3 regions of the Mesorhizobium sp. M1A.F.Ca.ET.072.01.1.1 genome follow, and region 1 is predicted to be linked to each of the others. Evidence: predicted binding sites of a transcription regulator. Region 1 holds the regulator's gene; each other region holds the start of a gene.
The links. Region 1 encodes LexA, which represses DNA repair genes until DNA is damaged. Its sites were predicted from a motif close to TGTTCNNNNTGTGTTCNG; they were not measured.
Positions count from the first base shown of each region.

Region 1 (5,321 bases):
CGATGGCATCGAGGCAGCAGCGCAGGCCATCGACAGCGGCCGGGCGCTGGCGGTGCTCGACAAGCTCATCGAGATTTCGAACGGTTAGAATTTTGTCCGATATCCTGCGCAAGATCGAAGCCTACAAGCGCGATGAGATCGCCGCCGCGAAGCTCAGCGCGCCGCTTGCCGAGGTCAAGGCGAAGGCCAAGGATGCGGAACCCCCGCGCAGCTTCCTTGCGGCGCTTGAGGCCAAGCGGAAGGCCGGCGGCTTCGCGCTGATTGCGGAGATCAAGAAGGCCAGCCCTTCCAGGGGCTTGATCCGCGCCGACTTCGACCCGCCGGCGCTCGCCAGGGCCTACCAGCAAGGCGGTGCTGCCTGTCTTTCGGTGCTGACCGACGCACCGTCCTTCCAGGGCGCGCCCGGCTTTCTGACCGCAGCGCGCGCCGCCGTTAGCCTGCCCGCCCTGCGCAAGGATTTCCTCTTCGACCCGTATCAGGTTCATGAAGCCCGCGCCTGGGGCGCGGACGCGATCCTCATCATCATGGCGAGCGTCGACGACGCCTTGGCCAGTGAATTGGAAGCCACGGCCTTCGATCTCGGCATGGACGCGCTGGTCGAGGTGCATGACGGACAGGAGATGGAACGCGCGCTTCGCCTCTCGTCGCGGCTGATCGGCATCAACAACCGCGATTTGAGAACCTTCGAAACCAGTCTCGACGTTTCCGAGCGGCTTGCCGCCATGGTCCCGGCCGACCGGCTGCTGGTCAGCGAGAGCGGCATCCTCACCCATCAGGACTGCCGCCGGCTGGAAAAGAGCAAGATCGGCACCTTCCTGGTTGGCGAAAGCCTGATGCGGCAGCCCGACGTGGCCGCCGCGACCGCCCTTCTGCTGACGGGCAAGGCGCCGGCCGAGGCCGTTTGAGGATGCCTGCGCTTACGCATCTCGGCGCCAAGGGCGAAGCCAACATGGTCGATGTCGGCGGCAAGGCCGAGACGACGCGCACGGCCATCGCCGAAGGGTATGTCACCATGCAGCCGGAAACGCTGGAGATGATCCTGGCCGGCGACGCCAAGAAAGGCGACGTGCTTGGCACGGCGCGCCTCGCCGGCATCATGGCGGCCAAGAAGACGCATGAGCTCATCCCGCTTTGCCATCCCCTCCTTCTGACCAAGGTTGCCGTCGAGATCGAGCCCGATCACGCGCTTCCCGGCCTGAGGGTCACCGCGCTTGCCAGGGTTACCGGCAAGACCGGGGTCGAAATGGAGGCGCTGACCGCGGCGTCGGTTGCCTGCCTCACCATCTACGACATGGCCAAGGCAGCGGACCGCGCCATGGCAATTTCCGGCATCAGGCTGGTCGAGAAGACCGGCGGCAAGTCGGGCGACTACAAGGCAGGTCCTTAGCATGGCTTTGCTTCCGGTCGCCGAGGCGCTCCAACGCCTGTTGGACGGCGCGACCGCGCTGCCAGGCGAAAGCGTGCCGCTGGCCGACGCGGCCGGCCGGGTCCTGGCCGACCCCGTGGTGGCTCTGCGCACCCAGCCGCCCTTCAATGCGTCGGCGATGGACGGCTACGCCGTACGGGCCGCCGACGTAGCCTCGGCGCCGGCCCGGCTCTCCGTGATCGGCATGGCCCCCGCCGGGCGTGGCTTCACCGGCTCTGTCGGCAAGGGCGAGGCCGTGCGCATCTTCACCGGCGCGCCGCTCCCCGAAGGCGCCGATACCATCGTTATCCAGGAGAATGTCCGCGATCTCGGCGGCGGCGGCATCGAAGTGACCGAGCCGACCGCGGAGGGACGAAACGTCCGTCGCCGCGGCCTCGACTTCTGCGAGGGCGACCTGCTCCTCGAAAAAGGCCGCCAGCTCGATCCGGCGGCGCTTTCGCTGGCGGCATCGGCCAACCATCCGAGTCTCAACGTGGTGCGGCAGCCGCTGCTCGCCATCATCGCCACCGGCGACGAATTGCTGCCGCCGGGCAGCGCGCTCGGCCCCGACCAGATCATCTCGTCGAATGCCTATGGCGTCACAGCTACGGCCCAGTCGGTCGGCGCGCGCGCGCTCGACCTCGGCATCGCCGCCGACCGCAAGGACGCGATTGCGGCCCTGGTCAAGAAGGCGGTCAAGGCCGGCGCCGACGTCATCGTCACGCTTGGCGGCGCCTCCGTCGGCGACCACGACTTGATCCATGACGTGCTGACCGGCGAAGGCATGCAGCTTGACTTCTGGAAGATCGCCATGCGTCCCGGCAAGCCGCTGATGTTTGGCCGGCTCGGCGACATTCGCTGCATCGGCCTGCCCGGCAATCCGGTCGCAAGCCTGGTCTGCTCGCAGCTGTTCCTGAAGCCGCTTCTGGCGCGGCTGGGCGGCCGGTCCTGCCGGCAGGAAATCCGCACGGCCCGGTTAGGCGTCGCAATGCACGCCAACGATCTCAGGCAGGACTATGTGCGCGCCGTGGTCCGCGAAGATGCGGGGGCGTTGATCGCAACACCGTTCGGCATCCAGGATTCCTCGATGTTGAGGTTGCTCGCCGATGCCAATGGCCTGATCGTGCGCCCACCCTTCGCACCGGCGGCTGAAGCCGGCGAGGAGTGCAGCGTTCTGATGTTACGCTGAACAAAACGTCAACACATTCACTAAACTTTAAACGGTTGCGGAACACAACTGGAACAGATAGTGTTTGTTCTGGGTTTGTTTTTCGATTCTGGTTTCAGAACCCATGGGGGCCGCCATGCTGACGCGCAAACAACATGAACTGCTGATGTTCATCCATGAACGGCTCAAGGAAAGTGGCATTCCGCCGTCTTTCGACGAGATGAAGGAAGCGCTCGACCTTGCCTCGAAATCGGGCATCCACCGCCTGATCACGGCGCTGGAGGAGCGCGGTTTCATTCGCCGGCTGCCGAACCGGGCGCGTGCCCTCGAAGTGTTGCGCCTGCCTGACTCGATCGCGCCCGGCCTCAATGCGGCGAAGAAATTCTCGCCGAGCGTCATCCAGGGTGGCCAAGGCAATCTCGGCCGCCAGATCAAACCGGCGGCGCCCGCCCGCACGCCGACGCCCAGCAATGACGACGACGCCGTTTCAGCCGTCTCCATCCCGGTGATGGGTCGCATTGCCGCCGGCGTGCCGATCGACGCCATCCAGCACCAGACGCATTCGATCACAGTGCCGCCGGACATGATCGCGGGCGGCGAGCACTACGCGCTCGAGGTCAAAGGCGACTCGATGATCGAGGCCGGCATCTTCGATGGTGATACGGTCATCATCCGCAACGCCAGCACTGCGAGCCCCGGGGAGATCGTCGTGGCGCTGGTCGACGACGAGGAGGCGACGCTGAAGCGCTTCCGCCGCAAGGGCGCCTCCATCGCGCTCGAGGCTGCCAATCCGGCCTATGAGACCCGCATCTTTGGTCCCGATCGCGTCAAGGTTCAAGGCAAGCTGGTGGGGCTCATCCGCCGCTACTGAGGGGGCTGCGGCTTGGCTTCCGGCTTCTCGGGCTTCTTGTAAGGCGCTAACCCCCTCGCCTCACGCGAGTAGCGCCGCTGTTCGTGCCAAGGGCGGTACGGTTTTTCGACGGCGTATTGAATGGATGCTCGCGCCGTCGCCGATTGCGGATCGAAGAAGACGGCGGCACTGCCGTCGCGCGCGAGCTGCCGCTTGGTGACGACGAGGATACGTGGATCGCGGCAGGGATTGTAGGCCGTGGCGTCGTTGATGACGATGAGGTCTGCAAAGTCGCAGGCAGGTCGGGAAGCTTCGCGGTTCTCGGCGAGCGCGACGATCGCGCCCGATGGATGCCGGCCAATGCAGAGATCGCCCGTGCAGTAAAAGGGCGATCCAGGCGGCAAGTCGACGGGATCGGCTATGTCCAGCGTGCCCTTGGCGAATGTCTCCGGCGGCACGATCGTTTCGGCCTTGAGCGCGCGTTTCCAGTTATCGGTGGTGAACTCGTTGGAGCGGGCACGATTGACGGCGAGTTCGCCGCCGCCGATCGGCATCGCCACCAGATGCGCGTCCTCCGAGATCAGCAGGTCCGGCGTGCGCACCTGCGGGATGATCATGACGGCCGCGACTGCCAAAGGAATTGCGGCCAGCCTCAGCCAGGTAGTCGCCATCGTGGCGATGACGAGCGCGATCGTCGCCAGCAGCACCGAATGGATCGAGATCAGGCCCACGGCATCGACCGGCGACCACTCCGAAAGCCACGCCGAGATCGCGATCATCGCCGTCAGGCCCTTGCCCATCAAATAGAGGAAGGGCCCGTCGAAGCCGAACGGCATCATGACCGCGCTGGCGACGGCGAGAAACATCACGACCGTGACGATCGGCATGATCGCGAGATTGGCCAGCAGGCTGAGCGGCGAGACGCGCTGGAAATGCCAGATGGCAAACAGCGCTGTGGCACTTCCGGCAATGATCGACGTCATTGCGGCGCCACCTGCTCCGACTGCCAGTTTATGCGACATGAACCGCAGGAACGAACGCTTTGCCGGCGGCGCTCTCACCTTGCCGGCGCGGTAGTCGGACCAGCCGGCATAGGCGCCGACAAGAGCGGCGGTTGCCGCGAACGACATCTGAAAGCTCGGGCCAACCACTTCATGCGGCGACACCAGAATGACGGCGATGGCCGAGATCGCCAAGTTGCGCATCGTCAGCGCGGCGCGGTCAAAAAGCACGGCGATCAGCATGACGGCCAGCATGATGAAGCTTCGCTCGGCGGCGACCACCACGCCGGAGATGACGAGATAGGCGGCGATCGACATAAGCGCGATTGCCGCGGCATGTTTCTTCACCGGCCGGCGTGACGAAAAATCCGGGAACAGCGCAAAGGCGCCGCGCAGCAGAAGCATGACCGTGCCGGCGACCAGCGCCATGTGCAGGCCCGAAATCGAGATGATGTGATAGATGCCGGTCCGCCGCATCGCCTCGTTGATGTCCTCCGGAATGCCGGCGCGCACGCCGACGATCAGTGCGGCGGCAATTTCGCCTTCGGGTCCGCCGACGGTGCTTCTGATGTGGTCGGCAATGTTTTCGCGCGCGTTCTCGATGGCCGAGGCGATGCTCGTCTGAGCGATCGGGTCCGTTGGCGAAATGACTTTCGGGTCGCCGAGGAAAAATCCGCTGCCGCCGATGCCGGAAAAATAGCTGTCGAAGGAAAAATCATAGCTTTCGGGACGGACCGGCCCGGTCGGCGGCAGGAGCCGTGCGTAACCCGTAACCAGCGATCCGGCCTTCATGCCGGCCGGGATCCTGCGTGCCGAGAGCCTGACGCGATCCGGCGCGTAGCGCAGCTTTGGATGCGCTGTCGAGACGAGATCGATGGTCAGCCTGACGCGGCCATT
Region 1 is NZ_RZSF01000054.1:17,430-22,750, forward strand. Features, by position in the region: gene trpD (anthranilate phosphoribosyltransferase) at 1-88, shown strand, start outside; gene trpC (indole-3-glycerol phosphate synthase TrpC) at 90-905, shown strand; gene moaC (cyclic pyranopterin monophosphate synthase MoaC) at 908-1,387, shown strand; gene glp (gephyrin-like molybdotransferase Glp) at 1,389-2,594, shown strand; gene lexA (transcriptional repressor LexA) at 2,710-3,444, shown strand; gene EOA32_RS10810 (ComEC/Rec2 family competence protein) at 3,438-5,321, opposite strand, start outside.

Region 2 (5,321 bases), on a different contig from region 1:
GCACGCCGGGCACCGCCGAGAAGAACTCGACGCCTTCCTCGACCGTCATGTCGAGCACGTCGGCGATCGACTTGCCCTTGAACAGCACGTCCAGCGTCTCGCGGTTGTAGCGCTTGCCATGACAGACGTCGCAAGTGACGTAGACGTCGGGCAGGAAGTGCATCTCGATCTTGATGACGCCGTCGCCCTGGCACGCCTCGCAGCGGCCGCCCTTGACGTTGAAGGAGAAACGGCCCGGCTGATAGCCGCGCGCCTTAGCCTCCGGCAGACCGGCGAACCAATCGCGGATCGGCGTGAAGGCGCCGGTATAAGTGGCGGGGTTGGAGCGTGGCGTGCGGCCGATCGGCGACTGGTCGATATCGATGACCTTGTCGAGGAACTCCAGGCCTTCGATGCGATCATGCTCGGCCGGATGCTCGCGCGAGCCCATGATGCGGCGTGAGGCCGCCTTGAACAGCGTCTCGATCAGGAAGGTCGACTTGCCGCCGCCGGAGACGCCGGTGACGCAGGTGAAAGTGCCGAGCGGGATCTCCGCCGTGACGTTCTTCAAATTGTTGCCGCGCGCGCCGATGACCTTGATACGCCGGTTCTTTTTCGCCTCGCGGCGCACCGCCGGCGTCGCGACCTCGAGCTCGCCCGACAAATACTTGCCGGTGATCGAGGCGGGCGTCGCCATGATCTGCTGCGGCGTGCCTTGCGCGATGATCTCACCGCCATGGATGCCGGCGGCGGGGCCGATATCGACGACATAGTCGGCATGCAGGATGGCGTCCTCGTCATGCTCGACGACGATCACCGTGTTGCCGATGTCGCGCAGGTGCTTCAGCGTATCGAGCAGGCGCGCATTGTCGCGTTGGTGCAGACCGATAGACGGCTCGTCCAGCACGTAGAGCACGCCCGTCAAGCCGGAGCCGATCTGCGAAGCCAAACGAATGCGCTGGCTCTCGCCGCCCGACAGCGTGCCGGAATTGCGCGACAACGTCAGATAGTCGAGGCCGACATCGTTCAAGAAACGCAGGCGCTCGCGGATTTCCTTCAGCACCCGGACGGCGATCTCATTCTGCTTCTCGTTGAGCTGCGCCGGCAGATCGGTGAACCACCGGTCGGCCTTGCGGATCGACAGCTCCGTGACCTCGCCGATGTGCCTGCCGGCGATCTTGACCGAGAGCGCTTCCGGCTTCAGCCGGTAGCCGTTGCAGGCGGGGCAGGGGGTGGCCGACATGAAGCGCTCGATCTCCTCGCGCATCCAGGCCGATTCCGTTTCCTTCCAGCGCCGGTCGAGGTTGGGGATGACGCCCTCGAAAGTCTTGATCGTTTTGTAGGAGCGCAGGCCGTCGTCATACTGGAAGGTGATCTCGCGCTCGCCCGTGCCGTGCAGCACCGCCTGCTGCGCCTCGGCGCTCAGATCCTTGAACTTGTCGCCGAGCTTGAAGCCATAGGCCTTGCCCAAGGCCTCAAGCGTCTGCGCGTAATAGGGCGAGGTCGATTTCGCCCACGGGCTGATGGCGCCGTCGCGCAGCGAGACATTCTCGTCCGGCACAATGAGGTTGGCGTCGATGGCGCGCTGGCTGCCGAGGCCGTCGCAGGTCGGGCAGGCGCCGAACGGATTGTTGAAGGAGAACAGCCTGGGCTCGATCTCGGGAATGGTGAAGCCGGACACCGGGCAGGCGAATTTTTCCGAGAACATGATGCGCTCATGCGTCTCGTTCTTCGACTTGTTGACCGAGTCCTCGCCCGTCTGGCTGGCGTCGAGCGGCTTGTCGGCGAACTCGGCCACCACAAGCCCGTCGGCGAGCTTCAGCGCCGTCTCCATCGAATCCGCAAGCCGCGTCGCCAGATCGCCGCGAACGACGATACGGTCGACGACCACGTCGATGTCGTGCTTATATTTCTTGTCCAGCGCCGGCACGTCGGCGATCTCGTAGAAAACGCCGTCAACCTTGACGCGCTGGAAACCCTTCTTCTGCAGCTCCAGAAGTTCCTTGCGGTATTCGCCCTTGCGGCCGCGCACGATCGGCGCCAGCAGGTAGAGACGCGTGCCCTCGTCCAGCGCCAGCACGCGGTCAACCATCTGGCTGACCGTCTGGCTTTCGATCGGCAGGCCGGTGGCCGGCGAATAGGGAATGCCGACGCGGGCGAAGAGCAGGCGCATATAGTCGTAGATTTCGGTGACGGTGCCGACTGTCGAGCGCGGGTTGCGCGACGTCGTCTTCTGCTCGATCGAGATGGCGGGAGACAAGCCGTCGATCTGGTCGACATCCGGCTTCTGCATCATTTCCAGGAACTGGCGGGCATAGGCCGAAAGGCTTTCGACATAGCGACGCTGACCCTCGGCATAGATGGTGTCGAAGGCAAGCGACGACTTGCCGGATCCCGACAGGCCGGTCATGACGATCAGGCTGTCGCGCGGCAGGTCGAGATCGACATTCTTGAGATTGTGTTCGCGCGCGCCGCGAATGGAAAGATATTTTTGGTCGGCCATCGCCGGTCGCCGCCTCAGGTCTGGAATTTGCTGGATTGGCGGGTTTGTCCCGGCCATCCCCTATGTAGGTAATCTCGTCGCCGCGTCGAGAGACGCCACAATCTCGACCAAAGCGTTTAACCGCCTTTCGCGCGAGCGGGCAAGCGGAAAGAACAAAGGCCGAACACCCTCCTGACAAAGCGCTGTGGAAACAGCGGCTGCAAAAACCGTCGCGACCGATCAGTCGAAGGCATTCGACTTACCTGGACGTAACCTCCGATCGATCACATTTTTCTGTAACCGGCTCTTCAACGGTTGACGTCTCGGACCCATGGGGGCAGTCTCAAAGGCGTCAACGAAGCCGGCCGTCTGTCGATGGCCTCGTCACCCAGAGGTGGCCTGCGAGACGCCGCAGGCTTCAGCGATTTGCGCTTCGGACGACATTGCCACAACGGACCAGGAGCGGAGCATGACGCCACCGGACAGTCCCTTGAGGCTCCACGAAGCGATGGAGCCGCGGCGGGCATAGTGCCAGGGTAGGCGTGAGCGCCTCCCGAAAAACGTGACCTGCCGATTCCTACAATCAGAGACCATAGTCGGATCGTCGGCTGAAAGCCGCGTTGCATCCGAAACAGAACGCCGGCAGTCCACTCCCGGCTAAAATTGGGTTTCAGATCCATGAAAGCCCCGTCCACCTGCGGAAGCAGTGGCGGGGCTTGCATTTTGCGAGCCGGAGGTCCGTCGCTGGCGTCGGCAATGCGGGGTAAGCTTCAGTGGTTGGGAGGCCTGATGCCACCCGTTGCCATGTCGATGGTTATGCTGCCCGAAATCCTGACATCGGTGTCGCCGATCTTGAACGTGCCGTTGCTGCCGGCTGGCAGTGCGTCGTCAGGCTCGGGCTGCGGCGCGGGCTTGGCGATGCGGTAGTCGCTGCTCACGCCGGGCAGTTTTTGTGTCGAATTGTCGTCTGCAAAAGCGGCGGTGCCGACCGCAAGCACGCCGGCGACTGCGACAACGGCAAAACCCAGATTCGTCAAGGAACGCGCTCGGATCATGCGCGAACTATAGAGGCGCGCCGAAGGCGAGGCCAGACGCGCCGCAATCAATTTGCCGCGCGGTCAGGCCGCCTTCTTGCGCGTGTCGTAGACATGGTCGACGAGGCCCCAGGCCTTCGCTTCCTCGGCGGTCATGAAATAGTCGCGGTCGAGCGTGCGCTCGACCTCGTCATAGGTCCGGCCGCAATGCTTGGCGTAAAGTTCCGTCATGTGGCGCTTGGTGCGCAGGATGTCCTCGGCGTGGCGCTGGATGTCGGAGGCCTGGCCCTGGAAGCCGCCGAGCGGCTGATGCAGCACGATCCTGGTGTTGGGCAGCGCGATGCGCCGACCGGGCGAGCCTGCCATCAACAGGAATGAACCCATCGAGGCGGCAAAGCCCATGCACACCGTCGACACCGGGCAGGAGATGTACTGCATGGTGTCGTAGATGGCGAAGCCGCTGGTCACCACGCCGCCCGGCGAGTTGATGTAGATCGATATCTCCTTGTCGGGATGGTCCGATTCCAGCGACAGGAGCTGCGCGCAGACCAGCGCCGACACGCCGTCATTGATCTCGCCGTTGATGAAAACGATGCGTTCGCGCAGCAGCCGCGAGAAAATGTCGAAGGCGCGTTCGCCGCGGCTCGACTGCTCGATCACCATCGGCACGAGATTGGCAAAGGCGCTCATCGCAGATCTCCTCGGTTCTTTGGTCAAGCCGCGCGCAGCATCATGCTTGGCGCGTTGGCGGCAGCTGGGCTCTTGCGCGCGTGGAGCGAAATCCCGCAGCCGGCGCCGGAAACGGCGACGACAGGTTGCGCGACCGTCGCGAAACCATCATGGACGATGCTGAGATGCGTGCCGCCGGAAACCGTGCGCGCGAGCGTGAAGGTGACAATGCTGTCGAAGATGGGACCGTCGAATGCCGGTAGCCGGTCGGCAGCGTCCACGCCCGGTCGCTCGCGCCAGGAATAGCGCAGCAGCTTGCCGGGCTCGGCCTCGAGCACTTCGCACTCGATCGGCGCGTTTGGTCCGGCAAAGGCAAAGCGCTCGCCGATCGCTGGCTTGATGTCGTTGGGCATCAGCCAGGCGGCGAGCAGTTCCGGCTCGGTGAGCGCCCGCCAGACTTTTTCCGGCGGATCGGGAAGCTCGCATTCGAAGCTGAGCGGCGCGTTGGCCGCTGCCGGGTGTTTGGTAGTCGTCATTGGTCCATTTCCTTTAGAACCCGCTTCAAACGCTCGATGCGCTCCGGCCAGAAGGCGCGGTAGCGTTCGATCCAGCCGAGCAAGGGATCGAGCCCTTGAGGGTCGGCGCGGTAATAGGCGTTGCGACCGGCGCGCCTCTCGATCACCAGTCCGGCGCCGCGCAGCACGGCAAGATGCTGCGAGACGGCCGGCTGCGACACGCTCACGCCGGCGCGCAGCTCGGACACCGTCAATTCGCCGGCCGCGAGCCGCTCGTAGACGGCGCGGCGTGTCGGATCGGCCAGGGCCCGGAAAATCTCTGCTTCGATCATGCGCAAAGCATAAGTCGATACTTATTGGTTTGGCAAGCGCCGTTTTAGGCCGTCCAGCGTCTCACCGGCTCCGCCGCTCCGTCGAAGCTTGCCTCGAAGATTGGCGATGCGAGCACGGCATGGATGTGAAGCGTGCCGGAAGCCACGTTTCGAAAGCCATGCTTGCGGTGCGCGGGAATGATCAGGGACTGCCCGGCGGCAAGCACGGCCCGTCGGTCGTCGACCCACATTTCGGCTTCGCCGGTAATCACCGTCAGTACTTCCTCGACTTTATGCGCATGCGTTGGTGCGCCGGAACCCGGTCCGACCC
Region 2 is NZ_RZSF01000271.1:2,500-7,820, reverse strand. Features, by position in the region: gene uvrA (excinuclease ABC subunit UvrA) at 1-2,482, opposite strand, end outside; gene EOA32_RS28010 (hypothetical protein) at 3,232-3,498, opposite strand; gene EOA32_RS28005 (ATP-dependent Clp protease proteolytic subunit) at 3,580-4,185, opposite strand; gene EOA32_RS28000 (SRPBCC domain-containing protein) at 4,209-4,700, opposite strand; gene EOA32_RS27995 (metalloregulator ArsR/SmtB family transcription factor) at 4,697-5,011, opposite strand; gene EOA32_RS27990 (cupin domain-containing protein) at 5,056-5,321, opposite strand, start outside.
Region 2: uvrA (excinuclease ABC subunit UvrA) is a predicted target of LexA. The motif match lies at 2,631-2,648, and genes of this name have one in related genera.

Region 3 (5,321 bases), on a different contig from region 1:
CTTCTCAGCAAATCTGAGCGTCGCCGACGCCGGCGAATATTCGGGCAGCGTCGGGGCGTTCCAGGCAGCGGCCAGCGGCGATCCGAGCGGCTACACCATCTCGCTGTCGTCGAGCATCAGCCGAGCGGCTTTCATCAGCGGCGCGCCGGCCTGGCAGGCGACCCGCTCCGCCTCCGTCGAGGTCAAACCGGGGGCGCAAGCGTGCGTTCTGGCGCTCGATCCGCATGTCGGCTCCGCCGTTAACCTGCAGGGCTCGACCAATGTGGCGATGAACGGCTGCGTGATCGCCGCAAACTCGGACGCGGCCGACGCCATCGACCGCGGCGGCTCGGCCCTGCTTAGCGCCGCATGCGTCTCGACGGTCGGCTCGACCTCGGGGATAATGCCGCCCAACGCAACACTCTCGTGTGACGCACCGCTCGAAAACCAGTACGCATCGTTCGACCCGTTGGCCAATGTCACCCCGCCCGCTTACGGCATGTGCCAATCGATGCCGAACGGCAAGACGGTCACGCTTTCGCCCGGCACCTATTGCGACAAGACCTGGTCAGGAAAGATCACGCTTAATCCGGGCGTCTACATCCTGCGCAATGTCACCATAAAGCCCGGCGGCAACGGCAGCCTCACCGGCCAGGGCGTGACGATCTTCCTGATGGAAGGCTCGCAGCTCTACATCAATGCCAATGAGCAGGTGAACCTCTCGCCGCCGACCAGCGGCCCCTATGCAGGCATCACAATCTTCCAGGCCAAGGGCAACACCGCGGCGCTGACGATCAACGGCGGATCCGGCTCGGTGGTCAGCGGTTTCATCTATGCCCCCGACGCGGCGATCTCCTATGCCGGGAATTCGGACATGAACGCGCAGGGCAATTGCCTGCGGCTGGTCGGCAATACCGTAGGCATGACCGGAAACTCGGCGGTGAAATCGGACTGCGCGGCCGAGCTCGGCAATCGCGAGATGTATGCCGGCAGGATGATCACCCTGGCGAAATAGCGCCGCTCTTCCGTCGAGGGGAAATCAGTACTCGCCGACGATATCGGCGCCGGGCTGTTCGTCGAACAACACCGCGCAGCCGCGCTGCAGCGCCACCTGGCTCAACGCGTTCGCCGCCGCTTCGTCGGATGAGACGAAGTCACCGGTCAAGACGCGCAGTTCCTCGACGGCTCTCGACATCGAAACAAGGCGCCCAGCCGCGCCATCGCTGGCGCAGGCGTCGACGACGCAGAGAAGATCGATCAGTTCGAAGCTGTCCATGGCGGCCTCCGCCCACAGGATCCCTTCGCGGAAGTCAACGGCGTGACGGGCGGCCGGGTTCCGCTCGGAGTGGTGCATCATGATTTGGCGACAGCCTGGGCGGCCCGCGCTGAGATCGAGCGAAGCGGCAGGCAGAGCATAAAAGTACGTCGCGCACGCCTGTGGTCGTTTGGATCGACCGGCAAAAGCGCGGCGAACAGGTTCGCGAATCTCGGCAGACTGCGGGATTGTGGGAGTTGCCCGCCACATCGCAGGAAATGGCGGGCAACTCCACTTTCAAACCGCCGATGAAGGGACGTTACTCGACGGTTGTGCCACAATGAGTTGTGGGCCTACTTGTTTCCAGAAATCGCCCATTCGGACCTCTGCGCTCAAAGGTGCGGCCTCAGGTCCCGCCTGACAAGGGACCGTGGCCCGAAAGCAGGAACATTCCAGCTTTGGCGCCGTTGCCACGACATCCCAATCGGCAGAGGAGAGGAAACCATGGCCGACAGACCTACAGTTGTAAACACCAGTGGCGGGGGCGGCGCCGGCACAGCAGTGGCGATCGTTCTTGCCATCATCGCGATCGTGGCCCTGCTGTTCTTTACCGGCATCATCAATGTCGGTGGCCGCACCGGCGGTGGCGGATCGACGGATGTCAATGTGAAGCTCGATGCGCCGAAGGTCGAGGCGCCCAAGGTGGAGACGCCTGCGGCTCCGTCGACGACGCCGGCACCCGCGCCTGCCGCTCCGGCTCCGGCCCCGGCTCCGGCCAACGGCGGTTGATCCGCCTGGCGCAACCGGTAGGCCGGTTGCGCGTTTATCGAATGGCTACTCCAGCTTCGGCCCGCGCATTCCTCTGGAAGGCGCGGGCCCTTTTTCTCTCGGGCCCTCTTTTCTCGGGCCCTTTTTGTCTCCGGCAGGTCCGCTCAGTCATCCAATTCCATCGGCCGATGGCCCGGCCTTTGATGCCAGACGACCTGGCGGAAGTCCGTCAGTTCGACGACTTGGTCGCAGGTCGGACAGATATAGTTGTCGCAGCACTGGCGAAGCGCCGGCGGAGTGCGGCGCACTGCCCCGACCGGCGGACGGGTTTCCGTTTTTCCTACCTGATGAAGCATCGATTCCTCCCAGTTTTTCTGATTTTTCGAGTATCGCCTTCCACCCGGCTTGGCCTCGCCTATGGCGGTTTCGATGGGCGCGGTGAGCGCGCGCCCGCAAGCGGAAATAAAGATGGACTTTCGTGGACGGAGCCTGGCTTTGCCGCGGCACTATTGGCGAAATTCACTTGCCGAGGGTTCACAGGATTCTCCCCAAGGGGCGAGAAACGGGGTGGCCCCTCAACCACCGTCGTGCCAGGCGCAAGGAACAGCAAAACACCGGCAGAGCGTGCTTGCAATAGGGCCTGCGCGGCAAAATCGATTTCGCGCCGCGCCCGGCAATTACATTAGCAATCATTCATTGAAAGGCGTATCAATCCAGCGGCGGTCGCCGACGATCGCGCGTCAGGCCCCGCTTGCAATCCTTGGAAATGGGAGGATGCCATGGCCGAAGCTGCAATGAAGGTCACCAGGCTCGAATCCAAGTCGCATAACAATCCCGACGAGGTTCGCTCGCCCGCCAAGACCCGCGTCGAAGTGGTGCGGCTGCCGGGCTATACGCTCGGGCGGCTCAACATGGAGCCGGGCTGGAAATGGTCCGAATGCGTGAAGCCGGTGGTCAAGACCGACAGCTGCCAAGTCTCGCATGTCGGCTATGTCGTGTCCGGAACAATTACCATACTCATGGACGACGGGACGCAGAAGACCTTCGAGGCCGGCACGTCCTATACCATCCCGCCCGGGCATGACGCCTGGGTGGAAGGCAATGAGCCGTTCCAATGCATCGAGGTGCTGAGCGCCGAGCAATACGCCAAGCCGGCCTAGCGGCGGCTGTCGGCGAAGGGACGGCCAGAAGATCGGAGGGGCGGTGCTCCGGCTCGGCCGCACTTCGTCATCCTGGTCTTCGCGCGTCGCTCGGCTCCTGACTTCGTCCTAGCATGACGCAGTTTTGGGCCGCGATCCTTCGCGCCCCTCTCTGGTCTCGCGGTCAACCCGTCAAAGGGGAGCACACCGGCGCAACCGGTCAAAGCCCTTGGTTGTGACGGGTTGCAGATGTTCTCATCCCCAGCTGGCCGGCTTGACAGGAAACTCCTTTTGTTCTCTTTATGTTCACACGCATTACCGCTTACAACAGTTGCTGCTAATGCTGCGTTGCCGAAAAGCGGATGGATGGAGCCGGGAGCGCGATGGCCGCCACGAACGCCGCTTCGGCCGCTACCATCCTGCATGCTGATCTCGACGCCTTCTACGCCTCGGTCGAGCAACTGCTCGACCCGTCGCTGCGCGGCAAGCCGATCGCAGTCGGCGGCGGCGTAGTGCTTGCCGCTTCTTATGAGGCGAAGATTTTTGGCGTGCGCGGCGGCATGCCCGGCCGCAGGGCGCGGGAGCTCTGTCCGCAGCTCATCTTCGTCGGCGGCCGCTTCGGCGAATACCAGCGTCTCGGCGACGCCGCGATCAAGGTGCTCGACGATTTCACGCCGCTGGTCGAGCGCATCTCGATCGACGAGGCTTTCGCCGATGTCGCCGGCTGCACGCATCTGTTCGGACCGCCGGACGAAATTGCGCGAACCATCCGCCGCCGCGTGAAGAGCGAGCTCGGCCTGCCGATCTCGATCGGCGTGGCCCGGACGAAGCATCTCGCCAAGATCGCCTCGCAGGTGGCCAAGCCCGACGGCCTGGTGGTGGTCGAGCCCGGCACCGAGCTTTCCTTCCTGCACGATTTGCCGGTGTCGCTGATGTGGGGCGTCGGTCCGGCAACCAAAGCGCGGCTCGCCGAGATCGGAGTCGAGACCATCGGGCAATTGGCGCGCACGCATAGCGGCGCGCTGGAGCGGCTGATCGGCCATGCCGCCGGCCAGAAGCTCGCGGCCCTTGCCTGGAACCGCGACCCGCGCCGGCTGGAGACGCATCGCCGCGCCCATTCCGCCGGCGCGCAGTCGGCGCTGGGGCGCAAACCGGCGCTGCCGCGCGTCTTCGTGCCGACGCTCCTGCAGCTCGCCGATCGCGTCGCCAGCCGCCTGCGCGCCAAGGACCGGCCCGGCCGCACGGTGACGGTGCGCGTGCGCTTTGCCGACATGCGCGCGGTCACCCGCTCGGTGACGCTGGAGCAACCGATCCAGGCGACGACCATGCTCGCTGACGTCGCGGAAGAGCTGGTCAGAGGCGTGCTCGCCGCTCACCCTGGCGAACGGGAAATCTCGCTGCTGGCGATCTCGGTCTCGCATCTGGAAGAGCATGCCAAGCTGCAGCTCGAACTGCCGCTCGGCCTGGCGGACGAGAAGCTGAAGCCCGGCAGCCGCAAAGGCCTCGCCCGCTTCGGCGCCGACCGCGCCATAGACAAGATCCGCCAGCGCTTCGGCAAGCAGGCCGTCGGCTACGGCACCGTCGCGCTGCAAGCAGCGCGCTCGGTGCCGGATGAATTCAGGGAGCTGGCGGAGAAGGAGCTGTGAGGGAGGTGCTTCGGCATCTGCTCTGCGGCGCTGGAGATTGGCGAAAGCCGACGCGCCGTCCGATCTCCCCCTTGTGGGGAGATGTCGCCGAAGGCGACAGAGGGCGTCGCCGCGCGTGAAGCGCCGGCGTCTTCGGCGACGAAGACAATGCTGGCGATCTATGTGAGACGCCCCTCTCTGGCCTGCCGGCCATCTCCCCCTCAAGGGGGGAGATCACGCGCCCGGTCGGCTGCCCTCAACCCGCCACAGCCCAGTCCAGCCGCATCGTCGCGCTCATCGAGTCCCCATCTTCAAGCACCGTCAGCCCTTCGCCGTGATGCGCATCGACCGGGTGCGAGACCGGCTCGAAGCAGAAGAACCCGGCCTCGGATGACGGCGAATAGAGGATATAGACGCCAAGCTCCGGCGAGGCGGTGAGCGTGATCCTGATCCCATCCTCGAGCTGCGTGATCGAGGCGCGACGATTCCAGCCGTCGAAGGCGTTGTTGACCCAGTCCCACGGCAGCGGGATGGAGCGCGAGAAATCCCAGGCCG
Region 3 is NZ_RZSF01000093.1:15,079-20,399, reverse strand. Features, by position in the region: partial or broken gene EOA32_RS15335 (pilus assembly protein) at 1-994, shown strand, start outside; gene EOA32_RS15330 (hypothetical protein) at 1,019-1,255, opposite strand; gene EOA32_RS39260 (hypothetical protein) at 1,739-2,023, shown strand; gene EOA32_RS15320 (cupin domain-containing protein) at 2,782-3,162, shown strand; gene dinB (DNA polymerase IV) at 3,525-4,787, shown strand; gene EOA32_RS15310 (aldose 1-epimerase) at 5,023-5,321, opposite strand, start outside.
Region 3: dinB (DNA polymerase IV) is a predicted target of LexA. The motif match lies at 3,434-3,451, and genes of this name have one in related genera.